2 linked regions of the Phytohabitans rumicis genome follow. The main gene of each other region encodes a partner of the protein of the gene in region 2 in a complex. Links are inferred from orthologs where the notes say so. Each region holds a gene or a part of one and is shown on either strand. Other genes may lie near its edges.

Region 1 (6,071 bases), 3.6 Mb from region 2 along the record:
TGGTCATCCCGGAGTCGGCCGCGGGTTAGGACACGCCCTAAACCTTGCGCCGTCCGGCGAAGCCACACTCCAGGCGGTGGTACCAGCCGATGTCCCGGTCGCCCTCCAGCCAGCACCACAGCACCGGCCGGCCCTCCCGCTCGCCGGCGAAGTCGAGCAGCACCGGCGCGTACCCTTTGACCTGTATGTCCTGCTCGCCCAGCTCGTCGAGAATGCCGTAGATGCGCGCTTCCAGGGCCTTGACCTCCGGCAGGCCGCCGTGCGGGCTGTTGTTGCCGTCCGCCATGTCGGCGTGCAGCTCGGCAAGGTCGGCGCGGAGCACGATCAGCTCGTCGATGCGCGGGCGCAGCGTCGCGAGTAGGTGGCGGGCTTGGGCCAGAGTGAACACGTCCGACAGTATGGTGCATTCGTTATCCGGGCATGGACCTGCCCGATTTGTCGGGATACCGACTACACAAGGTGATCGAAAACGTCGACCTCGACGGCGTCGTCGTGCCCGGCCTGCGCGGGTCGTTTCACCGCCGCCGCGGCGAAGCCGCCTCGGATGACGCTGTCGCTTCACGGATTTCGACTGTTGGCGTCTACCGCTTCGCCGGGGTCGATCTCCTCATGGCCTGGGGGTACGTCGGAGAACCGCACTGCCGCTTCACCTCGGTGCGCCGGCCCGACGGTACGTGGGAGCCGCCGCGACCGGGCTGCCCGCCGGTGACCCGGGTGCACGACGGCGGACTGGTCACCGCCCTCACGCTCGGCGGGCACGTCCTGCCCGCGGAGCCGGTGACCAGCCCGCCGCCGGGTGGAGCACGCGCCACGGCCCCGGACTCCGTACTCGCGGCGGTCGGCGGGCCGGGAGTACGTACCTGATCATGGCCGCCGCCGGCCGCATGCGCGGCCGACAGCGGGTCCTGAGCGGGGGCGCTGCCCCTGGTATGCGGTTGTTTTAGGTGTTGTGCGCCGGCGCGGGGGAAGGCGCGGACCGGCGCACGTACAGCAGGGAGGCGGCGGTCAGGGCGAGCGCCGTCACGAACGACACGGCGTGCACCACCGGGTGCACGATGGGCACGAACGCGATCACCGCGACGGGCACCTGGACCACCCCCACGAGGGCGATCAGCAACCCGCGACGGCGGGCGCCCCACAGGTACGCGGTCCACAGCGGTGCGGTCACCACGCCCAGCACGAGCACGTCGAGCACGGCGTGCAGGTACGGGTCGACGACCTTGTCGTGTGCGAAAGCGGACGCGGGCGCCGAGACCCAGAGGGCCGCCGCAACACCGCCGAGAACTACCGCGAGACGTCGCATGCCGTACCTCCCAGAGTGCCGTTGCCATTACTCCCTGTCATGACGGTACGGGTGGCGCGGCAAGGCCGGGAAGGGATGAGCGCGTGAGTGAATCCTTCAGTCGCTCTGTTGGGCGATTTCCCGCGCACGGTCGCGGGCCGCTTCGAGCGCGGCGAGCAGCGCGGCGCGTACGCCGTGGTTTTCCAGCTCGCGGATGGCCGAGATGGTGGTGCCCGCCGGCGACGTGACCGCCTCGCGCAGCTTGACCGGGTGCTCGCCCGAGTCGCGCAGCATGACGGCCGAGCCGATCGCGGTCTGCACGATCAACTCGTGGGCCACCTGGCGCGGCAGGCCGAGCAGGATGCCCGCGTCGATCATGGCCTCGACCAACAGGTAGAAGTACGCCGGGCCGGAGCCGGACAGCGCGGTCACCGCGTCCTGTTGCGTCTCCGGCACCCGGATCGTGGCGCCCAGCGGCTTGAACATCTCCTCCGCCAGGCCCAGATGCGCGGCGGTGGCGTGCGGACCGGCCGAGATCGCGGTCATCGCCTCGTCGACCAGGGCCGGAGTGTTGGTCATGACCCGGACGATCGGGGTGCCTTCCGGCAGCCGCTTAGCGAAGAAGCTCGTCGGCAGGCCGGCGCACAGCGAGATGACCAGCTTGTCGGCGGGGACCTTGGCGCCGATGTCGTCCAGGAGGACGGCCGCGTCCTGCGGCTTGACGGCGATCGCGAGCACCTCGGCCTCGGCGACGGCGGTGAGATTGTCCACCATCCGTACGCCGTACCGCTGGGCCAACTCCTCGGCGCGCGCGGCCCGGCGGGTGGTGGCCATCAGCTTGTCCGACGGCCAGCCGGCGCGCAGCAGCCCGGAGAGCATCAGCTCCCCGATCTTGCCCGTTCCGATCACGGCTACGGCGTGCACGCCGGGTGCCATGCTCCCCATCCTTTCATGATCAGGGCGTCCTTCACGTTGCTGGAGCGACGTGAAGGACGCCCTGATCACAACAGCGTCAGCTGCCGAAGAAGACCTCGGCCTCGGTGTAGCGCTCGATCGGGACGGTCTTCAGCTCGCCCGTGCCTTCCTTGAGCGGCACCCGGACGATCTCGGTGCCGCGCAGGGCCATCATCTTGCCGAAGTCGCTCTCGTGCACGGCGTCGATCGCCTGCAGGCCGAACCGCGTCGAGAGCACCCGGTCGAACGCGGTCGGCGTGCCGCCGCGCTGGATGTGGCCGAGCACGACCGTGCGGGCCTCCTTGCCGGTCTTGGCCTCCAACTGCTCGGCCAGCCACTGGCCGATGCCGCCCAGGCGCACGTGGCCGAACGAGTCCAGCTCCTGGTTGTGCAGCACCATCTGGCCTTCCAGCGGCTGCGCGCCCTCGGCGACCACGATGATCGGCGAGTACTGGTGCTGGAAGCGCTTCTCCACGTACTGGGCGACCTGGTCGATGTCGAACGGCCGCTCGGGCAGCAGGATCACGTTGGCGCCACCGGCGATGCCGGCGTGCAGGGCGATCCAGCCGGCGTGCCGGCCCATGACCTCGACCACGAGCGTGCGGTGGTGGCTCTCCGCCGTGGTGTGCAGGCGGTCGATCGCCTCCATCGCGATGTTGACGGCGGTGTCGAAGCCGAACGTGTAGTCGGTCGCGTTGAGGTCGTTGTCGATCGTCTTCGGCACGCCGACGACCTTGACGCCCAGCTCGTCGAGCTTGGTGGCCACGCCGAGCGTGTCCTCGCCGCCGATGGCGACGAGCGCGTCGACGCCGAGCGTCGCCAGGTTTTCCTTGATCTTCTCCACACCACCGTCGATCTTGAACGGGTTGGTGCGGGACGAGCCGAGGATGGTGCCGCCGCGGGGCAGGATCCCGCGGACCTCCGCGATGCCCAGCGGCTTGGTCAGCCCCTCCAGGGGGCCACGCCACCCGTCACGGAAGCCGACGAACTCGTGCCCGTACGTGGCCACGCCCTTGCGCACCACCGCTCGGATCACCGCGTTCAGACCTGGGCAGTCACCGCCGCCGGTGAGCACGCCGATACGCATGATGTCCTCAGTCCTCCTGGCTAAGAAGTGCAGATTTGGCCCGTCGGCGTCATTGCCGGCCCGGGGCAGGAGCCGTCAATTGCGCACTGTAGTCGCTCTCATGCCATCGCCCGCCATCGGGCCAGGTTGTGCCGGGCGTCGACCAGGGCGTCGTGCCGGTCCGCCTCGGCGTCCGGCAGCGGCGGGCGGCCGCGGTCGTCCCAGCGCTGCCGCAGGTCCTTGGTGAACCGCGGGATCTCCCGGGGCAGCGCCGGCATCGGCCCCCAGAGCTGGGCGAGCACCACGTGGTCGTACGCCGCGTACCAGGCCCACAGCTCCAGCTTCTCCTGCGGGCGGCCACGCACCGGCTCGATGAGGAAGTCGTACAGGTCGTCGCGGATCCGCTCCCGGGAACGCCAGGCGCGGTCGGCGGGCGACGGCAGCCGGTCGAGCACGTTGCGCCGTACCCAGGGCACGGCGCGGGAGTCGTCGAACTCCGTGGACACCGCGTAGAACTCGCGCCCGTACTCGTCGACGACACCTATCGAGACGAGGTCGACCAGGCGCCCGTCTTCGATGAACTCGCAGTCATAGAAATAGCGATAGACCATCGGGGCCTAATCCTGCCCATTACCCGGTGGTCAGTGCTTCCTGGGCGGCGCGAAGACCGGCATGATGGCTTTCGTCGCCTTCGGCGAGCTGCCTGGCGTGCCAATCCGCCCGCGCCGCCCACCGGAAGCGCACCATCACCGGCAGGGCCGCGTGCAGTTCGTCGGCCGGCACCGGGCCCGCCGCCGCGTACCCGTCGAGCAATTCGGCCGCCGCCGGCAGGCCGCCGGCGTAGAGCACCGCGCTAGCCACGTCGTAGGCCAGCGGGCCCGCGGCGGCCGCGCCCCAATCCGCCAGGCCGCTCCGGCCGGTGTCCGCGTCGATCGCAAAGGCCCGCGGATGCGGATCACCATGGAGTACGCCGTACGTGAGCCGGTCGGTGACGCAGAGCTTGGTCATCGCGGCGACGGCGGCACAGACCGCGGGACGCAGCCAGGGCTCGACGCCGAGGTGGTTGGCGTCGGCGCGCAGCCAGTGCCACGGCGCCAACCCTGGATGGGTGAACCCGTCCAACTTGCGGTGCACCCGGCCGAGCAGATCGCCCCACCACTGCTGGTCGAGCGGGTCGTCCCCCTCCAGCGGGCGGCCCGGCACGCCGTACAGCAGCGCCAGCACGCCCTCGTCCACGACGGCGGTGAGCGCACCGTCGGCCGTCCGCACCGGCGTGCCCGCGAGGACGCCGCGGTGCCGCAGGAAGTCGGCGGCGGCCAGCCCGGCCTCGAACTGCGGCCGGTCGGCCAGCGGGGCCAGCTTGGCGACGTACCGCTCGCCCTCGGCCCGGACCAGCCAGGCCCGGCCGTGCAGGCCGCCGGAGAGCGGGGTGATCTCGTCGGGAGTCCGGTGCCACACCGCGCGGATCGTCGCGCCGACCGGATCGACAAACGCCACGGCGGCGATTATGCCGGGCGTACCGGGCATGGTGGGAAAACGCGGGAACCGCCCGACGTATTTTCCCCTACCTGCCGCGGCTCCTATCCATAGCCGCCACGTATCCTGGAGACCTCACTGTCACCGATGTGATTGCGGCGGTGTAGAGGAGTTGACAGCTCCGCGACGGACGGTGATTGTTGTGTGTTCGACCTGCTTTCTGCCGCGTTAGCGGCTGAAACGGGAACGTGGTCCTTACCGGGGAGGGGTTGGACCGTGGAGGTTCGCCTGCCGGATCCTGGCGACGCACTCACGGGTGTAGAGATGTTCGCCGGCCTCGAGCCTGAGGTACGACAGCGGGTCATCGCCGCAGCGGTGCCGCGTACCTATCGCAAGGGCCAGCTCTTGTTCGTCGAGAGCGACCCCGGCGACTCTCTCATCGTGCTCAAACGCGGCGCCGTGGCGGTGTTCCGGACCTCCCCCACCGGCGAGCGCGCGGTGCTCTCCGTGGTGCGGCCTCCCGACGTGCTCGGGGAGGTGTCCCTCTTGGACGCTTCGACCCGCTCGGCCTCGGCAGAGGCCATCGAGGACTGCACGGCCCTGGCCCTGTCCCGCCCGGCGTTCATGGATCTCGTGCACTCCAACCCGCGCATCCTCGACGCCGTGATGCGGTCCCTGGGCGCGCTGATCCGGCGGCTCACCGAGCAGAACGCCGACCACGTCTTCCTCGACCTGCCCGGCCGGGTGGCCAAGACGCTGGTCCGGCTCGCCGGCGAGAGCCAGGCTCCCATGATCACTATTGAGCTCAACCAGAGCCAGCTCGCCGAGATGGCCGGCGGCTCCCGGCAGAGCGTCAACCAAGCCATCGGCTCGTTCGCCAGCCGCGGCTGGCTGCGTACCGAAGGTCGCCGGATTGTGGTCACCGACGTGGCGGCCCTGCGCCGCCGGGCGGGCATGGCCGAGCGCTGACAGGGTGATTCGGCCGACTGCCCGCTTCCGGGCGGGGCGGCACATGGCGATACTCGGCAGGGACGGCTCTGTCTCACTCCCCTGACTGGAGGACGGCATCACCGCCCCATGCCCACGGTGCGCCCGGCCGGCCGCTGCCGCTGACCGTTTCTGCGGAGGGTGCGGCGGCGAGCTCACCCTGGCCTGTGTGCGCTGTGGCCGGGAGTACGCCGCCGGGGCGGCGTACTGCACGGGCTGCGGTGCCGCGCTGGCCGCCGCCGACCCTCAGGAAGATCGCCGCCGGATCAGCGTGCTCTTCGTCGACCTCATCGACTTCACGCCGTA
Region 2 (6,218 bases):
CACGCAGTTGATGCCCTGGTCGATGCACCAGTGCAGGTGGTCCATGACGACGTCCGGGTTGGTGAAGTCGACGACGACTTCCGCACCGGCGTCCGAGGCGTTGAACAGCCAGTCACCCTGGTCGATCATCGCCACGAGTTCGAGGTCGTCCGCCGTGTCGACGGCCTTGCACACCTCGACGCCCATCCGCCCCCGGGCTCCCAGGACACCGACCCGAATCGGCTCACGCTCATCGCTCACGTGGAGAACTTATCCCACGCCGCCGGATCAGCTGATGACTATCGTGCCGACACGGCCCCACCATAGGGAACGATGGATCTCCCGCCCGAGCCCGCCGACTTCGCCGACTTCTGGCGTACGACGCGGGCGGAGCTGATGCGGGGGCCGCTGCGCTGGCGGATCGAGCGGGAGTACGACGACGCGACTCTCGGCCGCCGGGTCGAGGAGGTCACGTTCGACTCGTCGACCGGGGAGCGGGCGTTCGCCTGGATCACCTATCCGGCGCGCGCACCGATCCGGCGCGGCGTGGTCGTCAGCCACGGCTACCAGGGCCGCCCGGACGGGCCTGACGAGCACGTGCCGGTGCCCGGGGCCGCCAAGATATTTCCGTGCGCGCCGGGACTCCCCCGCAGCCACTCCGCGACCATCCCGGCGAGGGCCGCCGAGCACGTGCTGCACGGCATCCGCGCCCGCGAGACGTACGTGCACCGCTTCTGCGCCGCGGACGTCTGGCGCGCCGCGTCCGTGCTGCTGGAGCGCTTCCCGGGGCGGAACGGCTGGACTACAACGGCGGCAGCTTCGGCGGGGGCATCGGCGCGCTCGCGCTGCCGTGGGACGACCGCTTCACCCGCGCCCACCTGTACGTGCCGAGCTTCGGCCACCATCCGCTCCGGCTCGCCGCGCCCAGCACCGGCAGCGGCGAGGCGGTCCGCCGGCTGCTGGCCCGCGAGCCGCACCTGCGGCCCGTCCTGGACTACTTCGACGCCGCCATCGCCGCGCGCCGCATCCACATTCCGGTGTACGTCAGCGCGGCCCGCCGCGACCCGGCGGTGCTCCCGGACGGCCAGTTCGCCGTCTACGAAGCCTTGGCGGGCCCCAAGCACCTCTACGTCCTGTCGACCGGCCACCCAGCCAACCCCGCCGAACTGTCGGCGCGCGACCGCGACCTGGCACACTTCTTCGCGCACTGATCTTGCAAGGAAGGGCACCTTGTTATGCAAAAAGCGATAACAAGGTGCCCTTCCTTGCAGCTAGACGGGGCCGATGACGGCCAGGGAGGTCGGGCGGGTCAGGAGGTCGGCGGCCAGGGTGTTGACCTCGTCCAGGGTCAGGGCGTCCACCCGCGCGAGCATCTCGTCGACCGTGAGCAGGTTGCCGTAGAGCAGCTCGCCCTTGGCCAGCCGGCTCATCCGGGAGCCGGTGTCCTCCAGGCCCAGGACGTACGAGCCCTTGGCCATGCCCTTGCCGCGGGCCAGCTCCGCCTCGGTGAAGCCCTTCGCGGCGACCGCGGCCAGCTCGGCGCGGGTCAGTTCGAGCACCTCGTCGACCTTGCCCGGCGCGCAGCCGGCGTACACCGCGAAGAGGCCGGTGTCGGCGTACTGGGTGGAGTAGGAGTAGACCGAGTACGCGAGCCCGCGCTTCTCCCGGATCTCCTGGAAGAGCCGGCTCGACATGCCGCCGCCCAGCACGTTGTTGAGCACCCCGAGCGCGAAGCGCCGCTCGTCGGGCCGGTCGATGCCCGGACACCCGAGTACGACGTGCGCCTGCTCGGTGTCCTTGTCGCGTACGACCGTGTCCGGCGACCGGGTGGGCACCACCGACGCGGGCCGCAGCGGCGCGGGTGTCGCGGAGCCCGCGCCGAGCGACCCGGCGATGAGCTCCACCACGGTGTCGTGGTCCAGGTTGCCCGCGGCGGCGATCACGATGGACGGCGCCGTGTAATGCGAGCGGTAGAAGCCCTCGATCTGGTCGCGGGTCATCGGCGAGATCGTCGCCTGGGTGCCGGAGATCAGCCGGCCCAGCGGGTGAGCACCGAAGATGGCCTCGGCGAAGACGTCGTGCACCTCGTCGCCGGGCTCGTCGTCGTGCATGGCGATCTCTTCGAGGATCACGCCCCGCTCGGTCTCCACGTCCGCCGGGTCGAGCACCGAGTTGGCGACCACGTCGCACATCACGTCGATGGCCAGCGGCAGGTCTTCGTCGAGCACCCGCGCGTAGTAGCAGGTGTACTCCTTGGTGGTGAACGCGTTGGTCTCGCCGCCCACCGCCTCGATCTGCGCGGAGATGTCCAGCGCGGACCGCTTTTCGGTGCCCTTAAAGAGCAGGTGCTCCAGGAAGTGCGAGACGCCGGACAGCTCCGCCGCCTCGTCCCGGGAGCCGATGGCCACCCACACGCCGACCGAGACGCTCCGCATCGACGGGATCGCCTCGGTCAGCACCCGAAGGCCCGAAGGCAGCACGGTACGACGTACCGTGCTGCCTCCATCGCGTTGGTCGAGCGCCATTAGCGGCGGTGCCGGCGCCGGCGAGGACCGCCCTCGCTGTCGCCTTCGCCGCCGCCGCCCTCGCGCTCGCCGCGGCTCGGGCCGCGGTCGGCGCCGTCCCGGTCGGCACGGTCGCGCGGACCCCGGTCGCCGCGGTCGCGGGCCGGCGGACGCTCGCCGCCGTCGGCCTCGGCCGGGGCCTCTTCGCCCTCGGCGCGGACCTTGTCCAGGTAGATCTTGCCGCGCTGGTCGATGTCGGCGATCTGGACCTCGACCTTGTCGCCGACGTTGAGGAAGTCCTCGACCCTCTCGACCCGCTTGCCGTTGCCCACCTTGGAGATGTGCAGCAGGCCGTCGCGGCCCGGCAGCAGCGAGATGAACGCGCCGAACGCGGCCGTCTTCACTACCGTGCCGAGGAACTTGTCGCCCACCTTCGGCAGCGTCGGGTTGGCGATCGCGTTGATCCGCTCGACCGCGGCCTCGGCGGACGGGCCGTTGGTCGCGCCGACGTAGATCGTGCCGTCGTCCTCGATGGAGATCTCGGCGCCGGTCTCGTCCTGGATCGCGTTGATCGTCTGGCCCTTCGGCCCGATCACCATGCCGATCTTGTCGACCGGGATCTTCACGGTGGTGACCCGCGGCGCGTACTCGGACATCGTGGCCGGCGCCTCGATGGCCTCCTGCATGACGTCGAGGATCGTGTGCCGCGCCTCGTGGGCCTGCTGCAGCGCGCCGGCCAGCACGTCCGACGGGATGCCGTCGAGCTTGGTGTCCAGCTGCAGCGCGGTGACGAACTCACGGGTGCCGGCGACCTTGAAGTCCATGTCGCCGTACGCGTCCTCGGCGCCGAGGATGTCGGTCAGCGTGACGTACTGCGTCTTGCCGTCGACCTCGTCGGAGATGAGGCCCATCGCGATGCCCGCGACCGGCGCCTTGAGCGGCACACCGGCGGACAGCAGCGACATCGTCGAGGCGCAGACCGAGCCCATCGACGTCGAACCGTTGGAGCTGAGGGCCTCGGACACCTGCCGGATCGCGTACGGGAACTCCTCGCGGCTCGGCAGCACCGGGATCAGGGCCCGCTCGGCGAGCGCGCCGTGGCCGATCTCGCGCCGCTTCGGCGCGCCGACCCGGCCGGTCTCACCGGTCGAGTACGGCGGGAAGTTGTAGTTGTGCATGTAGCGCTTGTGCTTTTCCGGCGACAGCGTGTCGAGCTGCTGCTCCATGCGGAGCATGTTGAGCGTGGTCACGCCCAGGATCTGCGTCTCGCCCCGCTCGAACAGCGCCGAGCCGTGCACCCGCGGGAGCACCTGGGTCTCGGCGGTCAGCGGCCGGATGTCGCGCGGGCCACGGCCGTCGATGCGCACCTGGTCGCGCAGCACCCGGACCCGGACCTCGGACTTGACCAGCGACCGGAAGGCTGCGCCGACCTCCTTCTCGCGCCCCTCGAACTGCGGCGCGACCTCTTCGACCGCCTTGTCCTTGACCCGGTCGAGGGCCTCTTCGCGGTCGGCCTTGCCGGCGATCTTCAACGCCTCGGCGACCTCGGCCTTGGCGACGTTGGCAACGGCCGCGTAGACGTCCTCCTGGTACTCCAGGAAGACGGGGAACTCGGCGACCGGCTTGGCCGCGACGGCCGCGATCTCGTCCTGCGCCCGGCACAGCTCGCGGATGGCCGGCTTGGCGGCCTCCAGGCCGCTGGCCACGACCTCCTCGGTCGGGGCGACCGCGCCGGCGGCGACCAGCGCCACCGCGTTCGGCGTCGCCTCGGCCTCGACCATCATGATCGCGACATCGCCGTCGGGCAGGACCCGGCCGGCGACCACCATGTCGAAGGTGGCCCGGGCCAGCTCCTCGTGGGTCGGGAAGGCGATCCACTGGCCGTCGATGTGGGCCATCCGGGTCGCCCCGATCGGGCCGGAGAACGGCAGGCCGGACAGCTTGGTCGACATCGAGGCCGCGTTGATCGCGATCACGTCGTACGGGTGGGCCGGGTCGAGCGCCAGGATCGTCGCGACGACCTGGACCTCGTTGCGCAGGCCCTTGACGAAGCTGGGGCGCAGCGGCCGGTCGGTCAGGCGGCAGGTGAGGATCGCGTCCTCGCTGGGCCGGCCCTCACGACGGAAGAACGAGCCGGGGATGCGGCCCGCGGCGTACATCCGCTCCTCGACGTCGACGGTCAGCGGGAAGAAGTCGAACTGCTCCTTCGGGTGCTTGCTGGCCGTGGTCGCGGAGAGGACAACCGTGTCGCCGAGCTGGACGATCACGGAGCCGGCGGCCTGCTTGGCGAGGCGGCCGGTGGAGAAGGTGATCTCCCGGGTGCCGAAGGACCCGTTGTCGATCACCGCGGTGCTGTGCTGTGCGCCGAGGCTGGTTTGCTCGGTCATGTCAGAGACGTGCTCCTCTTTTGGTCGTGGGGCCACAACCTTGGGGAGCTACTCAGACGGGCCGGTCTTCGATCGAAGCGCCCGGGGGCCGGCCTGTGACCGGCTGCCCGGGGGCCACTACCGAGGACCGGTGCGTCGTCCGCTCCCGGGCCCCTGTGGTGGGTAGGGGAGCGACTCTCGCCGCTCCCCGGGTGTTATCGCCGCAGACCGAGCCGTTCGATGATCGTCCGGTAGCGGCTGATGTCCTTCTTGGCCATGTAGTTCAGCAGGCGACGCCGGCGACCCACCAGCAGCAGCAGACCACGACGGCTGTGGTGGTCGTGCTTGTGCACCTTGAGGTGCTCGGTGAGGTCGGCGATCCGCTTGGTGAGCACCGCGACCTGCACCTCGGGCGACCCGGTGTCACCCTCGACGGTCGCGTACTCTTCCCTGATCTTGGCCTTGGCTTGCTGGTCGAGCGCCATTTTCTCCCTATTTCTGTGGGCTTGTCGCAGTCCCGCCCCGCGGCGTCGTGCAGGCACACGGAACCCAACGTCGTAACACGACGTCCCGGTAACACTACCAGCCCACGCTGATCTAGCCGCCCAGCACCGTCCGCGTCAGCGCGACATCCTGCTTGATTTGGGCGATCAAGGGCTCGACGCCGTCGAACTTGACCTGGCCGCGCAGGTTCTCCACGAACTCCAGTTCGAGCCGCTCGCCGTACAGGTCGTCGTCGAAGTCCAGGATGTGCGCCTCCACCCGGCGATCCTCCCCGGCGAACGTCGGGTTCGTGCCCACCGACGCCGCCGCCGGGAGCCGCTCGCCCCGGCGGATCACCCATCCGGCGTACACGCCGTCGGCCGGGATCGAGGTGTGCGGGCCGGTCAGGTAGTTGGCGGTCGGGAAGCCCAGCGTCCGGCCGCGCTGGTCGCCGCGGACCACCACGCCCTCCACCCGGTGCGGGCGCCCGAGCGCCTCGCCCGCCGCCCGCACGTCACCCGCCGCGACACAGGCACGGATGTACGTCGAGGAGAAGATCGTGCCGCCGCTCGTCACCAGGGCGGAGTCCTCCACCGCGTACCCGAAGGTCCGGCCCAGGCTGCGCAGGAGCGCGCCGTCACCGGCGGCCTTGTGCCCGAACCGGAAGTTGTCCCCCACCACGACCACGGCGGCGTGCAGGTGCTCGACCAGCACGTCGTGCACGAACGCCTCCGGCGGCAGCCGGGAGAAGTCGAGCGTGAACGGCACCACGCACAGCACGTCGACGCCGAGCGCCTCGATCAGCTCTGCCTTGCGCCGCGGCTCGGTCAGTACGGCGGGATGCGTCCCGGGCCGCACCACCTCCGACGGATGCGGGTCGAACGTG

What was found.
Region 1: Prum_RS12135 (region 2) and Prum_RS29110 share a complex: the UniProt entries of both Bacillus subtilis proteins name them as parts of the possible RNA degradosome complex. The link is inferred for Phytohabitans rumicis from one-to-one orthologs.

What each region holds. Positions count from the first base shown.
Region 1 is NZ_BLPG01000001.1:6,367,712-6,373,782, reverse strand. Bases 1,310-4,175 are described here. They hold Prum_RS29110 (6-phosphofructokinase), read right to left. Parts: upstream 3,324-4,175; coding sequence 2,295-3,323; downstream 1,310-2,294. Other genes in these bases: Prum_RS29100 (phosphotransferase enzyme family protein), read right to left, coding at 3,933-4,175; Prum_RS29105 (polyadenylate-specific 3'-exoribonuclease AS), read right to left, coding at 3,422-3,913; proC (pyrroline-5-carboxylate reductase), read right to left, coding at 1,400-2,218. Also shown: Prum_RS29135 (class F sortase), read left to right, coding at 1-29; Prum_RS29130 (DUF2203 domain-containing protein), read right to left, coding at 38-388; Prum_RS29125 (hypothetical protein), read left to right, coding at 460-864; Prum_RS29120 (hypothetical protein), read right to left, coding at 941-1,303; more of Prum_RS29100, read right to left, coding at 4,176-4,799; Prum_RS29095 (Crp/Fnr family transcriptional regulator), read left to right, coding at 5,055-5,747; Prum_RS29090 (ATP-binding protein), read left to right, coding at 5,833-6,071. UniProt on the Bacillus subtilis protein: Catalyzes the phosphorylation of D-fructose 6-phosphate to fructose 1,6-bisphosphate by ATP, the first committing step of glycolysis.
Region 2 is NZ_BLPG01000001.1:2,808,861-2,815,078, forward strand. Bases 2,188-5,200 are described here. They hold Prum_RS12135 (polyribonucleotide nucleotidyltransferase), read right to left. Parts: upstream 4,871-5,200; coding sequence 2,504-4,870; downstream 2,188-2,503. Other genes in these bases: Prum_RS12130 (M16 family metallopeptidase), read right to left, coding at 2,188-2,504; rpsO (30S ribosomal protein S15), read right to left, coding at 5,065-5,200. Also shown: Prum_RS12125 (acetylxylan esterase), read left to right, coding at 609-1,190; more of Prum_RS12130, read right to left, coding at 1,251-2,187; more of rpsO, read right to left, coding at 5,201-5,334; Prum_RS12145 (bifunctional riboflavin kinase/FAD synthetase), read right to left, coding at 5,447-6,218. UniProt on the Bacillus subtilis protein: Involved in mRNA degradation. Catalyzes the phosphorolysis of single-stranded polyribonucleotides processively in the 3'- to 5'-direction. Necessary for competence development in Bacillus subtilis.